Regions from separate parts of the Pseudomonas sp. MYb327 genome, predicted to be linked through region 2. Evidence: predicted binding sites of a transcription regulator. Region 2 holds the regulator's gene; each other region holds the start of a gene.

Region 1 (4,036 bases), 2.2 Mb from region 2:
ACTGCTTCGGCGGCTCACCCGGTTTCGGCGCCGGATCATCGAACAGGTTCAGACGTTCACGCAGTTCATGTGCCGGCAACGGTTCCTTGTCCGCTGGCAACGCATTCGGATCGACTGGCGTCGTCGGCGCGGTTGCCGGGGCAGCCGAACCTTGCGGTACATCAGGTGCAGGCTCCGCGCCTTGCGAACCTTCGATGGCGCGCTGGGCTTTCTTGGTCAGCACGATGATGTCGATACGGCGGTTGACCGGGTTGAACGGGTGCTCGCGGTCGAACAGCGCCGACGAGGCATAACCCACCACTCGCGCCACTTGCTGGTCCGGATAGCTGCCCGCCACCAACGCACGGCGAGCGGCGTTGGCACGGTTGGCCGAGAGTTCCCAGTTACCGAAATCACCGGTGCCGGTGTACGGCTTGGCGTCGGTGTGACCGCTGATGCTGATCTTGTTCGGCACCGCTTTGATCGTGTCGGCCATGGCCAGCAGGATGTCTTCGAAGTACGGTTTCAGACGCGCCGAGCCCGAGTCGAACATCGGTCGGTTTTCCGCGTCCACGATCTGGATGCGCAAGCCGTCCTGGGTGATCTCGAACAGGATCTGGTCTTTGAATTTCTGCAGCTGCGGATTTTCTTCGACCTTGTTCTGTAGTTCTTGCAGCAACAGCTCGAGGCGCTCCTTCTCGACCATTTCAGCCATGCCTTCGACCTGTTCGGCGTCGACGGTCACTTTGTCCGGCTGCGGCTGGGACTTCACCTCGGGGTTAAGGGTGTTTTCCGGCGCCAGGGTCGGCGTGCCGCCCAAATCGATGATGTATGGCGTGCCACTTTCGGAGAAGCCGATCGGGTCTTTGAAGTAACCGGCGATGGCGATCTTCTGCTCTGGCGTTGCCGTGGACAACAGCCACAACACCAGGAAGAACGCCATCATCGCCGTGGCGAAGTCAGCGAAGGCGATTTTCCACGCGCCCCCGTGATGCCCGCCGGCGATGCGTTTGACGCGCTTGATGATTATCGGCTGGTTATTTTCCATGCTTAACGACCACGAACCGCTTGTTCGAGCTCAGCGAAGCTAGGACGGTGCGCCGGGTACAGCACTTTGCGCCCGAACTCCACGGCCAGCGATGGCGGCATGCCGGAAGCCGAAGCCACCAGCGAAGCCTTAATGGCTTCGTAGACGTTCAATTCTTCCTTGGCATCGTGGGCCAGAGAGTGGGCCAGCGGACCGAAGAAACCGTAGGCGGCAAGAATACCGAAGAAGGTACCCACCAGTGCCGCACCTACGTGCAGGCCGATGGACTTCTGGTCGCCCTCACCCAGGGAAGCCATGGTCACCACGATACCCAGTACCGCCGCAACGATACCGAAGCCGGGCATGGCGTCGGCGATGCCGTTCACCGCGTGCGACGGGTGTTCAAGGTCTTCCTTGAGGCTGAACAGTTCCATGTCGAAAAGGCCTTCCAGCTCATGGGGAGCCATGTTGCCGGAGGACATGATGCGCAAGTAATCGCAGATGAACGCGGTCATGCGCTCGTCCTTGAGGACTGCCGGATACTTGGCGAAGATCGGGCTCGCAGCGGCATCTTCGATGTCGCCTTCGATGGCCATCATGCCTTCGCGGCGGCTCTTGTTGAGGATCTCGTAGATCAGGCCCAACACTTCAAGATAGAAGCCGTGATTGAAGCGCGAACCGAACATGCTCAGGGACTTCTTGAGCACGTGCATCGTCATGTAGCCGGGGTTGGCCTGCAGGAATGCACCGAGGGCCGCACCACCGATAATCATGACCTCGAAGGGTTGGATCAGGGCGGCAATTTTGCCGTGGGAGAGCACGTATCCGCCGAGCACGCTCGCGAATACGACGATGATGCCGATTATTTTAGCCATAGGTAGGAGAGCACTTACTGAGTCGGGTTCAAGGTCATATTCGGAAGTTAAAAAATCTCTTCTTCTACTTATCGGCAAAACTGCGCCAGACTATAGCCAGTTCAGGCGAAAAGCCAATTTGACCCATTCCGGGCATAGATAATGCTGACGATGATCGCCTCCCACCATGGCTAACGAAACGAACGTTCCGACTCCAAAACCGACCACGCTCGAAGGCTGGGTAAAGCTTCTCGATGGCGTGCGCCTGCCGGTTCCGCAACACAGCCACGACCTCGTCTGCCAGGCGATCCGCAACAGTCGCAGCTCGCTGCGCGACATCGCCGAATTGATGCAGGACAGCCCCGCCCTGGCCTTGAGCGTGATCCGCGAAGCCAACCGGCACACCCATGGCAACATGACCGAGCCGGCGGAAAACCTTGAGATCGCGATCAATCGCCTCGGCTTGAAGCGCACTGAAGAATTGCTTGAGCGCATGCCGGTGCTGCCTCAGGCCGAGATTCCAAAAGCCCTGCGTCAGTTACAAATGATCAGCCAGCACGCCACGCAACAGGCCAACGGTTTTTTTGCCAGTCGCCTGGCACGCCTGTGGCAGGACATCCATTGGGGCAGCCTGCTGTTTCTGTCGCCGCTGTGGCCCTTGGCGCTGACTCACCCGCAATTGCTCGAAGACTGGGAATTGCGGGTCATCTATAAAGGCGAGTCCGCGCGCAAAGTCGAAAAGCAATTGTTTGGCGTGTCTCTGCTAAAAATCGGCTTGGCATTGGTGGACATCTGGCGCTTGCCGATCTGGGTGCAACAGGGCTATCGACTTTTGCTCACCGAGCAACGGGAATTGGTGAAAGTCCTGCGCATTGCCCGCGACAGCGAGCACCCATTGCGTCAGCAAAACCGCCTCGATGATGATCCGAACCTGCGCCGCTGGCTCAATCAGCCGGCCAACACCGTGCTGCTGGCCAACGGCTTGGCGTTGTCGGCACAACAGGCCTGGGACAGTCCGCATAGTAAACGCTGGCAATACCTGACCAGCCTTTACCTGCAAATGCCGATGGACGAGTTGCAGCAACAGTTGCACCAACAGGCGGCCAACAGTGCACGCCATCACGCCATGCTCGACCTCTGGCACCCCGCCGAAGCGCTGATCTGGCCGTGGGGCATGAACCGTGTCCATGCCGGATTGCTCCCGGCGCCGGCGCCGACGGCCGAGGACCTGGCGAAGTGGCGCAAACAATGCGCCGAATTGCTGGTCGAGCCGAGTCGATTCACCAACGCCATGCACTTGACCACGTCCGCCCGTGACGCGCTGGTCGCGTGCGGCATGCGTCGGGTGATGATCCTGATGGCCGATCGCACCCACGCCAATCTGCGAGTGCATCAGACCGCTGGATTACCTACAGAAGTAGCCGGGCTGAATTTCTCAGTCAGCCAAAGCAACGTGCTGCAACGCCTGCTCGCGCAACAGGCCCAGGTTCGCCTGACTCCGGCCAATAACGCGCAGTTTTCCGCCCTGCTGCCCAACAATCTGCGCGCACAATTCAGCGGTGAACACCTGTTGCTACGCTCGCTGGTCAACAATGGCCGGGTGATCATGATTGTCGTCGCGGATCAGGGCGGCGGGCCGTTTTCCGAAATCACCGTGCAAGCCTTCGGCAAAACCGCGCAGTGCATCGAAAAAGCGCTGCACAGCTTTAGTGAACGCGGCAAATGAGCCTGCGCTACAATCCTCCCTTTTGTGCCCTGGAGACCTCACATGTCTGACTTCTCTGGCTTGCCGCTGGTAATCGAACCGAGCGACTTGCTCCCTCGCCTCGAAGCCCGCGAACTGATCCTGGTGGACCTGACCAGCAGTGCCCGCTACGCCGAAGGGCATATCCCCGGCGCACGCTTTGTCGATCCCAAGCGCACGCAACTCGGGCAGCCGCCGGCGCCAGGCCTGATGCCGCCGCAAGCGGCACTCGAAGCGTTGTTCGGTGAGTTGGGACACAATCCCGACACGGTCTACGTGGTGTATGACGACGAAGGCGGCGGCTGGGCCGGGCGCTTCATCTGGCTGCTGGATGTCATCGGACACAGCAAATACCACTACGTCGACGGCGGCCTGAAATCCTGGCTGGCGGAAGGCTTTCCGATGTCGATTCAGATCCCGCCAGCGGTCGGC
Region 2 (4,036 bases):
TCAACCAGGAAATCCTGAAGGATCTCTTCATCGGCGCCGAAGCTCATTAATGGTGTGCTCCTAACAGGTCTAAAAACCTAAAAAACCTGAAAATCTAAAATCCCAGGCTGGATAGCAAATCGTCCACATCGTCCTGACCGGACACAACGTCTTCTCTTTTATCGGCATGAATCTGCGGACCTTCACCCTGAGAGAGATGTTTTTGTGGATCTTTTTCTGCAAGCATCGCTTCACGGTCATGTTCGATGCCCGCGAAGCGGTCTACCTGGCTGGCCATGAGCACGAGCTTGAGCAGGTTGCTTTCAACTTCGGTGACCAGTTGGGTCACACGCTTGATCACCTGACCGGTGAGGTCCTGATAATCCTGGGCGAGCAGAATGTCGTTGAGGTTGCTCGACACAGCGCGATTGTCTGCGCTGCTGCGTGCCAGGAATCCATCGACTCGCCGAGCCAGTTCGCGGAACTCTTCGGCGCCGACTTCGCGGCGCATGAACCGTCCCCAATCCGTGCTCAACGCCTGGGCTTCGTCAGCCAGGCTGTTGACCAGTGGCGTGGCGTTTTCCACCAGGTCCATGGTGCGGTTGGCAGCAGCCTCGGTCAGCTTGACCACATACCCCAGACGCTCGGTGGCGTCGGTGATTTGCGACACTTCCTCGGCTTGCGGCATGTTCGGGTCAATCTGGAAATTGACGATCGCGCTATGTAGCTCGCGGGTGAGCTTGCCCACTTCCTGATACAGGCCGCGGTCACGGGTCTGGTTGAGCTCATGGATCAATTGCACAGCATCGCCAAACCTGCCTTTTTCAAGGCTCGCGACCAGTTCGACGGCGTGTTTTTTCAGGGTCGATTCAAAATCGCCCTGCGAAGATTCGTTATGCCCCATAGCTCCCCCGTGGCGCAGTTCAACCGATGCGTTCGAAAATCTTCTCGATTTTTTCTTTCAACGCCTGGGCCGTGAAGGGCTTGACTACATAGCCGTTTACACCGGCCTGGGCTGCTTCGATGATCTGTTCGCGCTTGGCTTCAGCGGTCACCATCAGCACTGGCAAGTGCTTGAGTTTTTCATCGGCACGCACGTGGCGCAGCAGATCGATACCGGTCATGCCAGGCATGTTCCAGTCCGTCACCAGAAAGTCGATGCTCCCGCTGTTGAGCACCGGAATGGCCGTGGTGCCATCGTCGGCCTCGACCGTGTTGGTGAACCCAAGGTCACGCAACAGGTTTTTTATGATCCGCCGCATCGTTGAGAAGTCATCAACGATGAGGATTTTCATGTTCTTGTCCAATTCGACCTCCAAGCAGACTAAAACGCGCCCAGCACCTGGACGCGCCATTTCAATCAATCTGGCAAAGCACTCGATGACTGTCTGGAGTACAACGGATCGAGACCGGCGCGGTTCAACACCCCACCAGCCACGTCGCAGTGCCCCCACACTGCCTTCAGCGCGCTCGCCACTCTCCCAAACGCCCCCGCAAACGGGCCGCGCACTGGCTGTGTAACTGGCTGACCCGAGATTCGCTAACCCCCAGGACTTCACCGATTTCCTTGAGATTCAACTCTTCGTCGTAGTACAGCGCCAACACCAGTCGCTCACGCTCCGGCAAATTGGCAATCGCGTCCGCCAGCGCCGCCTGGAAGCGTTCATCTTCCAGGTCGCGTGACGGCTCGAGATGAGCACTCGCGCCATCCTCGTGCAGCCCTTCGTGTTCGCCGTCCTGCAACAGATCGTCGAAACTGAATAATCGGCTGCCGAGGGTGTCGTTCAAAATCCCGTAATAATCGTCGAGACTCAATTGGAGTTCGGCCGCAACTTCGTGATCTTTAGCGTCACGGCCGGTTTTAGCTTCAATCGAGCGAATAGCATCGCTGACCATCCGGGTATTGCGGTGGACCGAACGTGGCGCCCAGTCCCCTTTGCGCACTTCATCGAGCATGGCGCCGCGGATTCGAATGCCCGCGTACGTTTCGAAACTCGCGCCTTTGCTGGCGTCGTATTTTGTTGATACTTCAAGCAGGCCGATCATCCCGGCCTGAATCAGGTCTTCGACCTGGACACTGGCCGGCAGGCGCGCCAGCAAGTGGTAGGCAATGCGTTTGACCAGTGGCGCGTAACGCTCGATCAGCTCGTACTGCGCGTCACGCGCCGACTTCTTGTAGAGGTTGTAACCGCTGGCCGTCATAGCACGGGTCCTGCCGTTTGTTGCACGAGGCGCTCGACGAAAAACTCCAGGTGCCCGCGCGGGTTGGCTGGCAGCGGCCAGGTATCGACCTTTTGGGCGATGGCCTTGAACGCCAGCGAGCACTTGGAACGCGGGAACGCTTCGTAGACCGCGCGCTGCTTCTGCACGGCCTTGCGCACGCTTTCGTCGTACGGCACAGCGCCGACGTATTGCAGGGCGACGTCCAGGAAGCGGTCAGTGACCTTGGTCAGTTTGGCGAACAGGTTACGGCCTTCCTGCGGGCTCTGGGCCATATTGGCCAGGACGCGGAAACGATTCATGCCGTAATCGCGGTTGAGCAATTTGATCAATGCGTAGGCGTCAGTGATCGAAGTCGGCTCGTCGCAGACCACCAGCAACACTTCTTGCGCAGCGCGTACGAAACTGACTACCGAGTCACCAATACCTGCAGCGGTGTCGATCACCAGCACGTCGAGGTTGTCGCCAATATCGCTGAAAGCCTGGATCAGACCGGCGTGTTGCGCCGGGCTCAAGTGAACCATGCTCTGGGTGCCGGAAGCCGCCGGAACGATGCGGATACCGCCCGGTCCTTGCAACAGCACGTCGCGCAGTTCGCAGCGGCCTTCGATCACGTCGGCCAGAGTACGTTTGGGTGTCAGTCCCAGCAGAACGTCGACGTTCGCCAGGCCCAGGTCGGCGTCCAGCAACATGACGCGCCGGCCAAGCTCAGCCAAAGCCAGGGACAAGTTCACTGACACGTTAGTTTTCCCGACGCCACCTTTGCCGCCGGTCACCGCGATCACCTGTACGGGATGCATGCTGCCCATGTTATTTCTTTACCTTGTCTTGCATAGACGGAGGCCACATTACTGGCTGCGCGTTCTCAACCGGAACAATGCATGGCAGACCATCGATGTAGGTACAAAAACTATTCATTTTTACCTCAGCCAACCTGCTTGGTCGGACTGTGGTAGATGTCAGCGAACATGTCAGCCATGGCTTCTTCGCTGGGTTCTTCCTGCATTTGCACGCTGACGGCGCGGCTAACCAACTGATGACGACGCGGCAGATGCAAATCATCCGGAATCCGCGGGCCATCGGTCAGGTAGGCCACTGGCAATTCATGACTGATGGCCAGGCTCAACACCTCGCCCAGACTGGCCGTTTCATCCAGTTTAGTCAGAATGCAGCCGGCAAGCCCGCAACGCTTGTAACTGTGATAAGCGGCGGTTAGAACCTGTTTCTGGCTGGTGGTTGCCAGGACCAGATAATTTTTTGATTTGATGCCACGACCGGCCAGGCTTTCGAGCTGCATGCGCAGCGCCGGATCGCTGGCCTGCAGGCCGGCGGTGTCGATCAGCACCACGCGCTTGCGCAGCAGTGGATCCAGCGCCTGCACCAGCGATTGCCCCGGATCGACGTGCGTCACCGATACGTTGAGAATCCGACCGAGGGTCTTGAGTTGTTCCTGGGCGCCGATGCGGAAGCTGTCCATGCTCACCAGCGCGATGTTCTGCGCGCCGTATTTGAGCACGTAACGAGCAGCCAGCTTGGCCAGGGTGGTGGTCTTGCCCATGCCGGCAGGGCCGACCATGGCAATCACGCCGCCCTCTTCCAGCGGTTCAATTTCCGGCGTGGCAATCATTCGCGCCAGATGCGCCAGCAACATGCGCCAGGCCTGACGAGGTTCTTCAATATCGGTAATCAGCGCGAGCAAATCCCGCGACAACGGGCCGGACAGCCCGATGCGTTGCAAACGGCGCCAGAGGTTGGCCTGAGCCGGGCGGCTGCCCTGCAGTTGATTCCAGGCCAGGGAGCCAAGCTGTACTTCCATCAGCTCGCGCAGGCTGTTGAG
Region 3 (4,036 bases), 400 kb from region 2:
TGTCGGCCATGTCGCTTTCGGGCAGCGCCATCGAGGTCACCTTGCCCGGTGTCGGTTGCGACCAGTACAGGGCGAATCGGCCCTTGTCGTTACTGCCCAATTCCGCCTGACCGGCGAACAGCTCATCCTTGCCGTCCAGCCCGTTGGGTTCGAACACCAGCGACAGGCCGAGCAGTTCCGGGTTGGCTTGCAGGGCCGACTTGACCTGGCGAGTCAGGTCTTCACGCAGGTCGAAGGCATCGAGAAAACGCTTCTCTGCCTGATCACGCAGAAACAGCACCTGACGGGAAAAACCATGGCCATATTGATAGGCGTCCATGAACTGCTGGCGAATGCCCAGCGCCTGATTTTCACCCTGGGATTCGATCCGCGCCTGGGCCGCTTCCGTCAGCATCTCCATGCTCGAGGCTTTCACCAGCGCGGAGCTGTGCTCCATGCGATACAGCGAAAGACCCACCAGCAGGGTCACGATGCCCGCCAGGCACAGCCCGGCCAGCAGGGTGATTTTCCATTGAATGGAAAGTTGTCTGAGCGACATGGAGACGTCCTTTATTCGATAAATATCTGAGACTTTGCACTGTAACGGCCGGGGTTTGGCTTTCTTTACGCCGCCCTGGAAATATCGAATCACCTGTAGGCGCTGGCTTGCCAGCGATAGCGATCTCAATAATACCGCCATGTTCCATGGCCTCATCGCCAGCAAGCCGGCTCCTGCAAAGGATGCGTCCGGCTTTGACAAGGCGGCATCGGTCCGGCACAGTGCGCGCCCTCTAATAAAACCCATATTTCAATCTGCTGGCCGCTCATGCGAACTGCCGGCCGGACTCTTTCCGTTTGTCTCGAGGTAATGAAATGAATGCAGTCATCGCCGCGGTGGGCGTCATGCTGATTCTCAGCCTGTCCCGCGTGCATGTGGTCATCGCGCTCATCGTGGGTGCGCTGGTGGGTGGCTTGACCGGTGGCCTGGGCATCGACGCGACGCTCAAGGCTTTCAACAGCGGGCTCGGCGGCGGGGCGACGGTGGCGTTGTCCTACGCGTTGCTCGGCGCTTTCGCGGTGGCGATTGCCAAGTCCGGCCTGGCCCATGCACTGGCGGACAAGGCGCTGGCCATGGTCGATCGTCAGCACGCGACCGGTGGCGGTCAGGTCAAGTGGTTGCTGATCGGCCTGTTGTGGGTGGTGGCCATCGCCTCGCAGAACATCCTGCCGATTCACATCGCGTTTATCCCGTTGCTGGTGCCGCCACTTTTATATGTGCTGACCAAGTTGCAGCTGGACCGTCGGTTGATCGCCTGCGTTATCACCTTCGGTTTGATCACCCCGTACATGTTCCTGCCCGTGGGTTTCGGCAATATCTTCCTCAATGAAATCCTGCTGGCCAACGTCGCCCGCAGCGGTGTGGATATCAGCGGCATCAACGTCACCCATGCCATGGGCATTCCGGCGTTGGGCATGCTGGTCGGGCTTGGGGTGGCGTTTATCAGTTACCGCAAGAAGCGCGTTTACGACCTGGCAAAGATCGAGCAAGTCGAACAGGTCGCGGTGCAATACAACCCGCTGAGCCTGATGGTCGCCGGTTTGGCGATTGCCGCGGCGTTCGTCGTGCAGTTGCTGCTGGACTCGATGATTATCGGCGCGCTGGTGGGCTTTCTGATTTTCTCGGTGTCGGGCATCGTCAAATGGCGTGACACCGATGACCTGTTCACCGAAGGCATGAAGATGATGGCAATGATCGGCTTCATCATGATCGCCGCGTCCGGGTTTGGCGAAGTGATCAAGGCCACCGGCGAAGTGCAAACCCTGGTTGAAGCGTCGGCCGCGTGGATCGGCCACAGTAAGGCGATTGGCGCTTTGCTGATGCTGCTGGTCGGTCTGCTGGTGACCATGGGTATCGGTTCGTCGTTTTCCACCGTGCCGATCCTGGCGGTGATTTTCGTGCCGTTGTGCGTGCAACTGGGTTTCAGCCCGATTGCCATCGTGAGCATCGTTGGCACCGCCGGCGCGCTGGGTGACGCCGGCTCCCCGGCCTCGGACTCGACCCTCGGCCCGACCTCCGGCTTGAACATCGACGGCCAGCATCACCACATCTGGGACACCGTGGTCCCGACGTTCCTGCATTACAACCTGCCGTTGCTGGCGTTCGGCTGGATTGCTGCGATGGTGCTGTGATTTACCTGCAGGAGCCGGCTTGCTGGCGATGGCGATTTCAACGGCGCCATCGCCAGCAAGCCGGCTCCTACAGTTTTGGTTTTTGTTGCCGTTAAAGCTTTTAACCACGCCAACAAAATCAAAAGAGTGAACGTCATGCGCATGAGCCTTAAGGCCAAAGTCCTGTCCCTTGCCGTCCTCCCGGTGTTGCTCTTCTCGCTGGTCATCAGCCTGACCACGTTGTTCATCCTGCAGGAACAGGCGCGCAAGGAAGTCGAGGAAACCCGCCAGCGCCTGCTCAGCGACGCCAAGGCTACACTGCAAAGTTACGTCGCAGTGGCCATGACCACGATCAAACCGTTGTACGACGCCGCCGCTCAAGGCGATGACGCGGCGCGGGCCCAGGCGATCAAGTTGCTGTCGAATATCACCTACGGCAAGGACGGCTATTTCTTCGGCTACGACTCCAACACCGTGCGCCTGTTCAAGGCAAAAGACCCGGAAGGCGTGGGCAAAAGCTTCAAGGACAATCGCGATCCGAACGGGGTTTACGTCAATCGCGATCTGGTTAAAGTCGCCCAGGACGGCACGCACTACCTGCAATACAGCTCGCCGCTGCCGGGTAACACCCAGGTGCTGGTGCCCAAGCTCGGTTACACCGAATTCCTGCCGAAGTGGGACATGGCGGTGGGTACCTCGGTCAACCTCGACGGCATCGAAGCACAAGTCGCCGTAGTCGAGGCCAAGGTCCAGGAACGCATGCAAGGCGTGGTGCTAAGCATTGTCGGGGTGGCGTTGGTGGTGCTGCTGGTGATCGCGGCAGCCGGGATGTTGTTGGCCAACACCATTTTGCGTCCGCTGAACCAGATGAAAGCCAACCTCGACGACATCGCGGCGGGCGAGGGCGACCTGACCCGGCGTCTGACCATCACCAGCCAGGATGAGCTGGGTGCACTGGCCGGTTCGTTCAACCGCTTTGTCGACAAGATTCACGGCCTGGTGCGCCAGATCACCGAAATGACCTCGCAACTGACCGGGCTGGTGAATCAGGTTTCCGAGCAGGCCAATCGCTCGGATCAGGCGATGGAGCGTCAGCGTCACGAGACGGACCAGGTCGCCACCGCGATCAATGAGATGTCGGCCGCCGCCCAGGAAGTGGCCAAGAGCGCGCAAAACGCCGCGGTTGCCGCCCAGCAGACCGACGAAGAAGGCCAGGCTGCCAAGCGTGTGGTGGCCGGCAGTATCGTGAAAATTCATGCGTTGGTGGATGACATTCGCAGCAGCGGTGTGTCCCTCGACAGCTTGCAAAAAGACGTGTCGTCGATTGTCAGCGTGCTGGGAGTGATCCGCTCGATCGCCGAACAGACCAACCTGCTGGCACTCAACGCGGCGATCGAAGCGGCTCGTGCCGGTGAGGCCGGGCGCGGTTTTGCGGTGGTGGCCGATGAGGTGCGGGCGTTGGCCAGCCGCACGCAAATCAGCACCCAGGAAATCCAGGGCATGATCGACCGCTTGCAGGCCGGCACCCAGTCCGCCGTTGACGCCATGCGCCGCTCCAGCGAAGCGGGCGATGGCACGTCGGCCCAGGCAAATGAAGCGGGTGCATCGCTCGACACCATGGCTCAGTTGATTGCCACCATCAATTCGATGAACGCGCAGATCGCCAGCGCCGCTGAGGAGCAGACCGCCGTCGCGGAAGAGATCAACCGCAGCGTGCATCAGATTGCCGTGGCGGTGGACAGCGTTGCCGATGAAACCCAACAGGGTGCGCAAACGTCTCGCAGCTTGGCGGACCTCGGTCAACGCCTGGGTAGCCTGGTCGGGCAGTTCCGTATCTGACTGACGAACACTTCGCTGTAGGAGCCGGCTTGCTGGCGATGGCGCCCGC
Region 4 (4,036 bases), 2.4 Mb from region 2:
GATTCCGGCGGATCTGGAACACCAAGTGGTGACGTCGATGCGCGCCGAAATGCGCAGCCTGTACGTGCGGCGTGAGGACTGCCAGTGGGCGGACGAGCGTTGTCGGGTGCTGGAAGTGACGCCGCTGGCCCGGGAATTAATTAAAAGCTTTTGTTCGATGCCAGTGGAATATCCACAGGGCGACAGCCAGGAAGCGCGGTTGGTGAGTGTGTTACTGGATCAGTTGGCGACGCTGCCGGAAGTCGGATTTTCCCTGCCGTTGCCGCGGCATGAACGATTGCTGGGGCTATGCAACGAGCTGATCGAGAATCCCGAGCGTAACGTGACGTTGCAGCAATGGGCGGAACGATTGGGCACGTCGGAAAAAACCCTGATGCGACTGTTCCAGCGGGAAACCGGGTTGAGCTTCCGCGGCTGGCGCCAGCGTGTGCGCCTGTTATCGTCGTTGAGTTTGCTGGAGGAGGGCGACAGCGTGACCAATGCCGCGCTGGCCTGTGGGTATGACTCGACGTCGGCGTTTATTGCGGCGTTCAAAAGTCTGTTCGGGTTTACCCCGGGAGAGCTCTTCCGGCAGTGACGGCCCCATCGTTGGCAAGCCAACTCCTACAAGGACGATGCAAAAACCTGTAGGAGCTGGCGTGCCAGCGATCGACCGCGAAGCGGTCGCCGGTCAGGTACGGAACCGACGCACCAACCCGTCCAGCTCATTCGACAACCCCGCCAGACTCTGGGAATCCAGCCGCGCCGAGTTCGCCAGTTCCGCCACCAACTGCGCATCACCATGGATCTGGCTGATGTGCCGGTTGATGTCTTCAGCCACTTGATGCTGTTGCTCAGCCGCCGTGGCGATCTGGGTGTTCATGTCGCGGATCACGTCCACCGACTCGCGAATCTGCCCGAAGCTGCTGCGTGCTTCACCAATACGCGTGACCGATTGCTGCGACACTTCCAGGCTCGCATGCATCTGCTGAGTGACCTGGCTGGTGCGCTTGGCGAGGTTGCCCAGCAAACCATCGATTTCCGCCGTGGAATCAGCCGTGCGCTTGGCCAGCGCGCGCACTTCGTCCGCCACCACCGCAAAACCGCGACCTTGTTCGCCGGCCCGAGCTGCCTCAATCGCGGCGTTAAGCGCGAGCAAGTTGGTTTGCTCGGCGATCGAACGGATGGTGCCGAGGATCGACTGGATGTCGTTGCTGTCGCGCTCCAGTTGCTGCATTGACTGCGCCGACTGTTCGATTTCCTGGCTCAGGCGATCGACGCTGCTCACCGCGGCATCAATTTGCTGCTGACCTTCGCGAGCCTGACGCTGACCACTGTCGGCGGACTCGGCCGCCTGACTGCAGGAACGCGCCACTTCGTTGGCCGTGGCGACCATTTCGTGGAACGCGGTGGACACCATGTCCACGGCTTCACGCTGGCGTCCGGCCGCTTCGGCCATGTCGCTGGAAACCTGGGTCGAGCTCTTTGACGTTGCGAGGATTTTGGTCGCGGCACCGCCAATGCTCTGGATCAGGTTGCGGATCGCGGTGAGGAACTGGTTGAACCAGCTGGCCAATTGCGCGGTTTCGTCGCTGCCGCGAATTTGCAGGTTTTTCGTCAGGTCCCCTTCGCCCTGGGCAATGCCTTCCAGGCCATTGGCGACGCTGCGGATCGGACGCACGATGACGCTGGCGAAGCTGGCGCCGACCACGGCGAAGATCACCGCCAGTGCCGCCGCGATGATCGCGATCAACCAGGTCAGTTGGGTCGCCGTGCTCATCACGTCGCTCTGCTTGATCAGGCCGATGAAGGTCCAGCCCAGTTGCTCCGATGGCCAGACGTTGGCCATGTAGCGTTCGCCATTGAGTTCGACTTCAACCAGGCCTTTGCCGGCCTTGGCCAGTTGCGCATAACCCTCGCCGAGGCTGCCCAGGGCCTTGAAGTTGTGTTCCGGTTGCTTCGGGTCGACCAGCACGGTGCCGGTGTTTTCCAGCAGCATCAGGTAGCCGCTTTCGCCGAGCTTGATCTGCTTGACCAGTTCGGTCAGCTGCTTGAGCGACACGTCGATGCTGACCACGCCGCCGTTGGTGCCCAGCTTGTTGTCGATGGTACGGACGGTACTGACGTAGGACGTATCGGTTTGCGCCCAGTAATAGGCTTCGGTACGGAACGGCTTGCCCGGTTTGGCCTGGGCCGCCTTGTACCACGGACGCTGGCGCGGGTCGTAGTTGGCCAGCTTGGCATCGTCCGGCCAAGACACATAACCACCGGCGGCGGTGCCGAGAATCGCGTAGGCATAGGACGGGTGGGCGTTGCCCAGGTCCTGCAGGAAACCAAAGAGTTTTTTGTCCGCCTCACCTTGAGGAATGCTGGCGGCGTTGGCGCTCATGTAGGTCTTGAGGCTGTCGTCAGAGTTGGTGATCAGCGGTTGCTTGGCCAGGTACTCGACGTTTTGGCTGATGCCGTCGAAGAACAGTTGCATGGCATTGCTGACCTGACGGATTTCGCGACCGCTGCTGTCGACGAATTCGTCCTTGGCATCACTGCGCAAGTTCAGCACAACGAGGGTGGCGACCAGCACCACGGGCAAGCAGGCGATGATTGCAAACGCCCAGGTCAACTTCTGTTTGATGTTCATCCGCGCTCCAGATTTTCTTGTAGGCCCACGCAGTGCAGATGACTCGCGGTTTATTGGCAGCCGTAAACGTTCTAATGAACCCGGATCCGTGAGTGCGGCATCGTTATTGTTGTAGAAACGATTGTCGGACAAATCAGTTTGTCACTTAGGACTTCGGCGGCTGTCGGAGGAAATTGAGGACTGATTTGAAAAATCCTGCGAGGGGTATGAATCCGGATGTCAGCTTCTGTCACAAATGCCCTCGCATCCCTTGGATAGCAAGTGCTGCGGCCTCGGCTATGATCCTCGGCGACCGCTGACGGATCGCAGGTTTTGCTGATGAAAACGGCACATTGTGTGCATTGGCAATGTTCATAGGTCGGCACCCCCTCCCCCGATTGCGTGGATTGCCGTATAACGAATGACTTTCGCGTGTTTGGTAATAAAGGACCCACAATAAAAGCTGATGAAGACTCCAAAACGCATTGAACCCCTGATCGAGGACGGTCTGGTCGACGAGGTGCTGCGCCCACTCATGAGTGGTAAAGAAGCAGCTGTTTATGTGGTGCGCTGCGGCAACGAGTTACGTTGCGCGAAGGTCTACAAGGAGGCGAATAAACGCAGTTTTCGTCAGGCGGCCGAGTATCAGGAAGGCCGCAAGGTACGCAACAGCCGTCAGGCGCGGGCCATGGCCAAGGGTTCCAAGTTTGGCCGCAAGGAAACCGAAGACGCCTGGCAGAACGCCGAAGTGGCGGCGCTGTTCCGTCTGGCCAGTGCCGGTGTGCGAGTGCCCAAGCCGTATGACTTCCTCGAAGGCGTGCTGCTCATGGAACTGGTGGCCGACGAGTACGGCGATGCCGCGCCGCGTCTGAACGACGTGGTGCTGGAACCGGACCAGGCGCGCGAGTATCACGCGTACCTGATCTCGCAGATCGTGCTGATGCTGTGTACCGGTCTGGTGCACGGTGACTTGTCCGAGTTCAACGTGCTGCTGACGCCGACCGGTCCGGTGATCATCGACCTGCCGCAAGCAGTGGACGCGGCGGGCAACAACCACGCGTTCAGCATGCTGGAGCGGGATGTGGGCAACATGGCGTCCTACTTCGGGCGGTTTGCGCCGGAGTTGAAAAAAACCAGGTACGCCAAGGAAATGTGGGCCCTGTACGAGGCCGGTACCTTGCACCCGGCCAGTATCCTGACTGGCGAGTTCGACGAACCGGAAGAGTTGGCCGACGTGGGCGGCATCATGCGCGAGATCGAGGCTGCACGCCTGGATGAAGAGCGCAAGCAAGCGGCCCGCGCCGCTGACGATGCACCGCCAAGCAAGGCCGAAGAACCGCCTCCACCCTGGATGCAGTGAGCGGCTAAAGAAAAACCCGGCTTCGGCCGGGTTTTTTATGTCCGTCACAAAACCCTCTGTAGGAGCAAGCTTGCTCGCGA

What was found. Region 2 encodes FliA, which starts transcription of late flagellar genes. Its sites were predicted from a motif close to CTAAAGTTTNNNNNNNNNNNGCCGNTAA; they were not measured.
Region 1: motA (flagellar motor stator protein MotA) is a predicted target of FliA. The motif match lies at 1,950-1,977, and genes of this name have one in related genera.
Region 3: ABVN21_RS04990 (methyl-accepting chemotaxis protein) is a predicted target of FliA. The motif match lies at 2,237-2,264, and genes of this name have one in related genera.
Region 4: ABVN21_RS20300 (methyl-accepting chemotaxis protein) is a predicted target of FliA. The motif match lies at 2,768-2,795, and genes of this name have one in related genera.

Annotation. Positions count from the first base shown of each region.
Region 1 is NZ_CP159258.1:4,656,294-4,660,329, forward strand. Features, by position in the region: gene motB (flagellar motor protein MotB) at 1-1,027, opposite strand, end outside; gene motA (flagellar motor stator protein MotA) at 1,030-1,881, opposite strand; gene ABVN21_RS20995 (HDOD domain-containing protein) at 2,048-3,586, shown strand; gene ABVN21_RS21000 (rhodanese-like domain-containing protein) at 3,629-4,036, shown strand, end outside.
Region 2 is NZ_CP159258.1:716,497-720,532, reverse strand. Features, by position in the region: gene ABVN21_RS03235 (chemotaxis protein CheA) at 1-47, opposite strand, end outside; gene ABVN21_RS03230 (protein phosphatase CheZ) at 95-883, opposite strand; gene ABVN21_RS03225 (chemotaxis response regulator CheY) at 903-1,274, opposite strand; gene fliA (RNA polymerase sigma factor FliA) at 1,441-2,181, opposite strand; gene fleN (flagellar synthesis regulator FleN) at 2,178-3,008, opposite strand; gene flhF (flagellar biosynthesis protein FlhF) at 3,125-4,036, opposite strand, start outside.
Region 3 is NZ_CP159258.1:1,121,230-1,125,265, forward strand. Features, by position in the region: gene ABVN21_RS04980 (methyl-accepting chemotaxis protein) at 1-538, opposite strand, end outside; gene ABVN21_RS04985 (Na+/H+ antiporter NhaC family protein) at 853-2,169, shown strand; gene ABVN21_RS04990 (methyl-accepting chemotaxis protein) at 2,305-3,987, shown strand.
Region 4 is NZ_CP159258.1:4,496,765-4,500,800, reverse strand. Features, by position in the region: gene ABVN21_RS20305 (helix-turn-helix transcriptional regulator) at 1-577, shown strand, start outside; gene ABVN21_RS20300 (methyl-accepting chemotaxis protein) at 671-2,617, opposite strand; gene ABVN21_RS20295 (PA4780 family RIO1-like protein kinase) at 3,063-3,956, shown strand.